One region of the Bacillus sp. FSL H8-0534 genome, then DNA from elsewhere that is predicted to be linked to it. Evidence: riboswitches for the same ligand, from Rfam matches in the RefSeq annotation. Region 1 holds a riboswitch; each other region holds the start of a gene.
The links. A riboswitch is a leader RNA that binds a small molecule or an ion and turns the genes downstream of it on or off. The one in region 1 is predicted to bind thiamine pyrophosphate.
Positions count from the first base shown of each region.

Region 2: linked by a shared signal. The riboswitch ahead of tenA (thiaminase II) and the one ahead of thiC (phosphomethylpyrimidine synthase ThiC) in region 1 are both predicted to bind thiamine pyrophosphate.
Region 3: linked by a shared signal. The riboswitch ahead of MHH71_RS13820 (MTH1187 family thiamine-binding protein) and the one ahead of thiC (phosphomethylpyrimidine synthase ThiC) in region 1 are both predicted to bind thiamine pyrophosphate.

Region 1 covers NZ_JBBOUC010000001.1:3,445,059-3,447,331, reverse strand. The annotation lists gene thiC (phosphomethylpyrimidine synthase ThiC) at 1-1,183, opposite strand, end outside; TPP riboswitch at 1,450-1,565, opposite strand; gene MHH71_RS17560 (hypothetical protein) at 1,992-2,174, shown strand.
Region 2 covers NZ_JBBOUC010000001.1:2,363,132-2,365,404, reverse strand. The annotation lists gene MHH71_RS12165 (M23 family metallopeptidase) at 1-157, opposite strand, end outside; TPP riboswitch at 699-809, shown strand; TPP riboswitch at 871-973, shown strand; gene tenA (thiaminase II) at 1,059-1,754, shown strand; gene MHH71_RS12155 (ABC transporter ATP-binding protein) at 1,723-2,273, shown strand, end outside.
Region 3 covers NZ_JBBOUC010000001.1:2,693,094-2,695,366, reverse strand. The annotation lists gene MHH71_RS13830 (anaerobic C4-dicarboxylate transporter family protein) at 1-330, opposite strand, end outside; gene MHH71_RS13825 (hypothetical protein) at 608-745, opposite strand; TPP riboswitch at 921-1,022, shown strand; gene MHH71_RS13820 (MTH1187 family thiamine-binding protein) at 1,127-1,447, shown strand; gene MHH71_RS13815 (ABC transporter permease) at 1,419-2,195, shown strand; gene MHH71_RS13810 (ABC transporter substrate-binding protein) at 2,192-2,273, shown strand, end outside.

The DNA.
Region 1 (2,273 bases):
GCATTGGTACATGCCCTGGTCCTTCAATCATAACTTGAACATCATGCTTCCAAGCAATTTTTGTTAACTCACCAAGCGTTTCAAGCTCAGAGAATTGCGCTTCATCATTCGCATCTGCAATCGAACCTGGACGTAATCCATCTCCAAGAGAGAAGGAAACATCATATTGTTTCATAATTTCACAAATTTCTTCAAAGTGAGTGTATAAGAAGTTTTCTTTATGATGGAATAAACACCACTGCGCCATAATAGAACCACCGCGCGAAACAATTCCTGTCGTACGTTTTGCTGTAATTGGAATGTAACGAAGTAGTACACCTGCATGAATTGTAAAGTAATCCACACCTTGCTCCGCTTGTTCAATTAACGTGTCACGGTATACTTCCCAAGTTAAATCTTCAGCAATACCATTTACTTTTTCTAGCGCTTGATAAATCGGCACTGTTCCAACTGGTACAGGAGCATTACGAATAATCCATTCACGAGTCGTATGAATATTTTTCCCTGTTGATAGGTCCATAATTGTATCTGCACCCCAGCGCGTTGCCCATGTCATCTTCTCTACTTCTTCCGCGATAGAAGAAGAAACTGCAGAGTTACCGATATTCGCATTTACTTTCACGTGGAAATTGCGTCCGATAATCATCGGTTCTGCTTCTGGGTGGTTAATGTTTGCTGGTAAAATCGCACGTCCTTCTGCGATTTCTTTACGAACAAACTCAGGCTCTACACCTTCACGAATCGCAACATATTCCATCTCAGATGTAATGATACCGTTACGTGCATAGTGCATTTGCGTTACATTTGCGCCCTTTTTTGCACGAAGTGGTTTACGATCCATCTGCGGGAACACAGGTGTATGCTGAGAAGCAGCCTTCACGCCATCATCTTCCGGTTTAATTTCACGTCCTTCATACTCTTCTACATCTCCACGGTCAACACTCCAAGCACGGCGAGGTGTTGGAATTCCTTTTTCCAGCTCTACTTTGTACTCAGGGTCTGTGTACGGACCACTTGTATCATACACGCGAATCGGCGGATTTGGTACACCGTTTGTATCACTTTGCTCAATCTCACGCATTGGTACTTTCATACCTTCACGCGGGCCATCCACATAGACTTTCTGACTTCCTGGTAAACTCGACTTCAATTCAATTTGCTCAGCTGAAACAGATTGCTTCATAATTTGTGTTTCCTCCCCTTTATCATTTCAGGCAAATCGAACTTGCTCAGAATCTCGGGCCACCTTCTGGGCAATTCGATTCCCGCTTCAGCAGCTAGAATGATCGGTGGCTTCGCCTCTTCAGCTGAAGCTCCATCCCCTCCCATTCTGACCGAGCCGCTTTCGCTTTACTTGTGAAAAGGACAAGAACTAGTGACCAGCGCATGCCAAAATAAAAAGAGCCAGGTCCATAGTAAAACAAGGACCTGGCTCATAAAGACATAGTTATGTAAAGCCGTTAACTTCCCTACGCTGGTACGAGCCAGATCAGGTCCAGAGGGTTAAGAAGTTCTCGCACTTCTCTCTCAGCCCACGCTTCTCTTGGGCACCCCTAGTTTATCACTGATTTAATTTTCAATACTTTCCCATCATACACGATAATCAGAAAAATGCAAAGGCATGAAGTACAATTTTTACATGTCGTTTTTTATCTGCTAGTCGATACTCCCTATTGAACCACTGATTATTAACCCGACCAATCGGGCTTTTACAGGCAGTTCATCTCCCACCTAACTTCTTTGTTTCCACTGAATTTTGAGGTGGGGGTCAAAACTTACCCATGTTCAGCTAAAATCAGAACACCTAAAAAGTTAGTCATATTATTTATTCACATATGTAAAGTAAAGTTTAGATCAGGAGTGAAATTATAATGGGTTGTTTGGGATCTATCTTCCGATTTACGTTTTTCGCAATATGTATCATTTTTGTCCTCTGGTTTGGAGGCTCGTCAATTATAGCCTTCTTTTCTGCTCTGTTTTGGGGAAGTTGGATGCATTTTTGGACATTATTTTCTATCTGGATTACTGCAAATTACGGAATCGGTTGGCTGTTTGAAGTTCACTGGAAAGATGAGGACGCAGGCGAAGAATTCTTTGCAATTTTTATTCTTTTCATCAGCATACTTATTTATAGAGGGATCAATAAACTTGGAAGGGTATTTATTCGAGGATGAATAGTCTTTCATGCCGTGCGTAACCATCGGGTTAAGTGTATGTATCATTTTAGGCATAAACAAGCCAGGTACTTTCAGCACCTGGCTTGTTTGTGTTAA
Region 2 (2,273 bases), 1.1 Mb from region 1:
TCGAATATAATATTTTTAGATTCGGTTTTATATATTTAGTGTCTTGTGTAGGCAATTCTTGAGCTGCTATAGTACGTGTATCTACTTGAGTTATGGATGGAAGTAGAGATGCGACTGCGACAGTAGTTGCCGTTAAAGCTGTAGCTTTCTGTTTCATCTAATATTAGCCCCCCATAGATGTGTTAATACATTCCCTATTATAGTATAAAGATATAATATTTTGTGCATTATTCATATAACTGTAATATGAAATGAGAAAAATAACAATTTTTTAATGGAATCGAAATATATTAAAAGAATAACAGATTAATAATCATTATAATATGGATTAAAGATAATTGATATTTTCTGAATAGATATATAAATCTAAATTGAAAAACTGACAGAAAAGCTTTCTTTTTAGGAGGGAGAGAGCATCCGACCTTGCATAGAAGCGGTTAGATCCTTTTCCTACCCCGTACTAAGTTAAACAAAAAGAGAAAATGAGTACAGGTCACCTTTTATTCTTCATAGCCGCGACTTATATGTTGGAAAATCAAAATGGATATATATATTTATTTTTCATATTTTATATAAGTAGAACTTTGATGTAAAGAATTCTTACTTTGTATTGGATTCATGGCTCGTAAATAGGATTGGGATAAGTTAAAACAGTTGCTGATGATGGATGACAGTGTTATACTGACTATGGTAATTTCATATTGTGCTAGGAGAGTTGGTGTTGCCAGCTGAGAGTAAGGCCGAGAGTCTTTGATCCTTTATTACCTGATCTAGATTATGCTAGCGTAGGGAAGCAATTCGGACATTAACAGTAAGTCCCTGTTTCTTTGCGTAAAGAAACAGGGCTTTTTTATTTGACAATTTTATAGTAGAAACCACTAGGGGTGCTTTATGTGCTGAGAGAGGAATAATCCTTAACCCTTACAGACCTGATCTAGATTATGCTAGCGTAGGGAAGTGGAGCAACGAATAAATGTATTTTTATTTGATGTAACCACTTCTTATAGAGGAGTGGTTTTTTATTTGAATAAATTGATATAAAGGAAGGGGAAATATAAATGAAGTTTTGTGAGAGATTATTTGAGACAGTACAGCCTGTTTGGGAAAAAAGTCATAATCACCCATTTGTAACTGGGATGGGGGACGGTACATTAGAAAAGGATAAATTCCAATATTACATCATACAAGATTATTTATATTTACTAGATTATGCAAAATTATATGCAATTGGAGTTGTGAAAGCGACTAATCCGCAAGTTATGGCAAAATTTGCAGAACAAATAGACGGCATTTTAAATGGAGAAATGACGATCCATAAACAGTATGCAAAACGCCTTGGTATTTCTGTACAAGAGATGGAAGAGGCAAAACCATCTGCTAAAAATTTAGCGTATACAAACTATATGATGTCAGTATCTCAAAATGGTACGCTTGCAGAGTTAATTGCGGCTCTGCTTCCATGTATGTGGAGCTACTGGGAAATTGGAAAGCGTTTAAATGATATTCCAGGAGCAAGGGATCATGAGTTCTTTGGGGAGTGGATTCAAGGATATAGCTCAGAAGAGTATGGAAAACTTTGCATTTGGCTAATGGATTTATTAAATGAACTAGCTGAAGGAAAGTCTGAACAAGAGTTAGACAAATTAGAAGAGGTTTTCTTATATTCTAGCCGCTTTGAGTATTTATTCTGGGATATGGCGTATCGTAAGGAGATGTGGGGTTTTGAGGAGCAAGAGCATACTACAGTTTCATAATGTTTCCTTTCATTATGATGAAAAGCCAATTATAAAGGGTCTGGATGCTTTCGTGCAAGAAAAAGAGTTTGTTAGCATCATTGGACCGAGTGGCTGTGGCAAAAGTACATTGTTTCGTTTAATTACAGGATTAGAAGAACCGACGGCTGGAACGATTCAACTTACAGAAACCTCGAGTCATCCTGTAGGATATATGCCACAAAAAGATATGCTTCTGCCATGGAGAACAATTATTGAAAATGCAGCACTGCCGTTAGAGTGCCAGGGGATAAAGAAAAAAGAAGCACATGTAAAGGCAAAAGACCTGTTAGAACAATTTGGTTTACAAGGATACGAGAACAAATATCCGAAAGATTTATCAGGTGGTATGCGGCAGCGAGTGTCCTTTATTCGAACTTTATTAACAGGCGGGGACATTTTATTGTTAGATGAGCCGTTTAGCGCATTAGATGCATTAACGAAAGCAACGTTGCAAGAATGGTTGTTTGAGCAATGGAAACAGTGGCAAAAAACCATTTT
Region 3 (2,273 bases), 750 kb from region 1:
ATAGGCAACATGTCCAGTTCCAGCGCACAATGTAAATAAATATGTCACAATAGGTGCGAAAAATGTAATGCGCTTCGGGTTTTTACGAAGTGCTTTTTCTGCAAGATGAACAAGGTAATCCATTCCACCTGCAGCTTGTAAGGCACCTGCAGCTGTAATGACTGCTAAAATCATCAGCATAACGTCAATAGGAGGAGCTGTAGGTTGTAAATGGAATACGAATACAAGTATTGCCATACCAACGCCACCCATTACCCCTAGTCCAACTCCACCAAGGCGTGCACCGATAAAAATGCAGAGTAATAAGGTAAGAAATTGTAGCCAAAACATGATAAACTACCTCCAAAATTTATATGGTAAGATATTTTTGAATAATTTAATTTGAATGATAATTATTAAATTATTCAAATAAAGACCTGTTAAATCAACCTTTTTATTATATAACACATAAAATGTAACATTCACTATATTTTGTGACATTATTTTGGAAAAACAATTACTTTAATTTAATATATAAATAAGAAATAATGGACGTATAGTGAATGTGTTGCAAAGAAAAAAGCAGAAACGAATTCATCTGTTTCTGCTTTTTTCTTATGAAATAGACTTATTTTAGAGATTCTTTAATTTGTGTGAAAATATTAATAGCAAAAATGATAATAGCAAGAACAACAAGAATACTTCCACCAGCAACAAAAGGTATAGCTGCATGGTAGCCATAAATCTCAAGAGCAAGTGCAATCATTATAATCGGTAGTCCGATATGTAAGAGCCAAAAATGCCATTTACCAAGTTTTGAGGCACCAGCTTCTTTGAAAATATAGTATAAAATATATGAACAATAGATTATGAGCGGTATCATATTATGAAAAAATGTAGATTTGTTTGTTTGAAAAAATAAATCATGCTACAATGAAAACGAATTAAGACCGGGGAGCCAATTGGCTGAGAGGATGTAAGTAAGCATCGACCCTCAACCTGATCTGGATAATGCCAGCGTAGGGAGTTACTTAAAGTGATGTAAGCAGATGTTATTGTATAATAACTTGCATACAAGGCTTTCCTACGTATTTTGTAGGAAAGCCTTTTCTTTTTACAGAACATATTTTGCAAGGGGGATTTTCGGATGTCACAACAAGTTACAATTTCATTTTCAGTCGTACCACAAGCAAAAACGAAAGATGTGTATGCCGTTGTTGATAAAGCAATTGAAGTCGTACAACAATCGGGTGTTCGTTATGAAGTAGGTGCGATGGAAACAACACTAGAAGGAGAATTAGACGTGCTTCTTGATGTCATTAAGCGTGCACAACAAGCTTGTGTTGATGCTGGAGCAGAAGAGGTTATTACTTCTATTAAAATTCATTATCGTCCAAGTACAGGTGTAACGATTGATGAGAAAGTTTGGAAGTACCGTGATGAATATGAAAAACCAGAAACGATCTAACATAACAATTACAATGATTTGGCTAATCCTTCTCATTTCTATATGGGAAGGATCTGTTTCATTATTTCGAATTGAACCGTGGATTTTACCCAAGCCTTCTACTATTGTACAGGAACTCATTGGAATGAAAGATTTATTGTTGCCAAATACAATGCAAACACTACAAGAAGTTATCATCGGATTATTCTTTGCGATTTTACTTGGAACGAGTATTGCAATTATTATGGATGTGATTCCGTTATTTCGTGTGTTAATTAATCCGTTACTCGTTATTTCACAAACCATTCCGATTGTCGTACTAGCCCCTCTATTTATTATTTGGTTTGGATATGGAATGCTCCCAAAGGTGATGGTCGTTATTCTTGTTTGTTTCTTTCCAATTGCTCTTAGTATTTTAGAAGGTTTTCAAACAGTAGATAAAAACATGCTCAAGTTGCTGCAAACAATGCGTGCGACAAAATGGCAAATCTATCAGAAGGTAAAATTCCCTGCCGTGCTTCCATATTTTTTCTCTGGATTAAAAATTGCGGTTACATATAGCGTGATGGGAGCAATTATCGGGGAGTGGCTTGGTGCGAGCGAGGGATTAGGTGTTATGCTTACTCGTGCAACAAAATCCTTTTTAACAGCTCGTGTATTTGGTATTGCAGCAATTATTGTCATGGTGACATTGCTCTTGTATTTTATCGTAGAATTTATGGCAAGACTAACAGCACCATGGATATACAGAAAGGACGACAGAAAATGAAAAAAGGCTTAAAAGTGATGCTAGCTGCAATACTTGCAGCTGGTGTTGTTGGCTGTAATGCGGCGAAGAAAGAAGAGA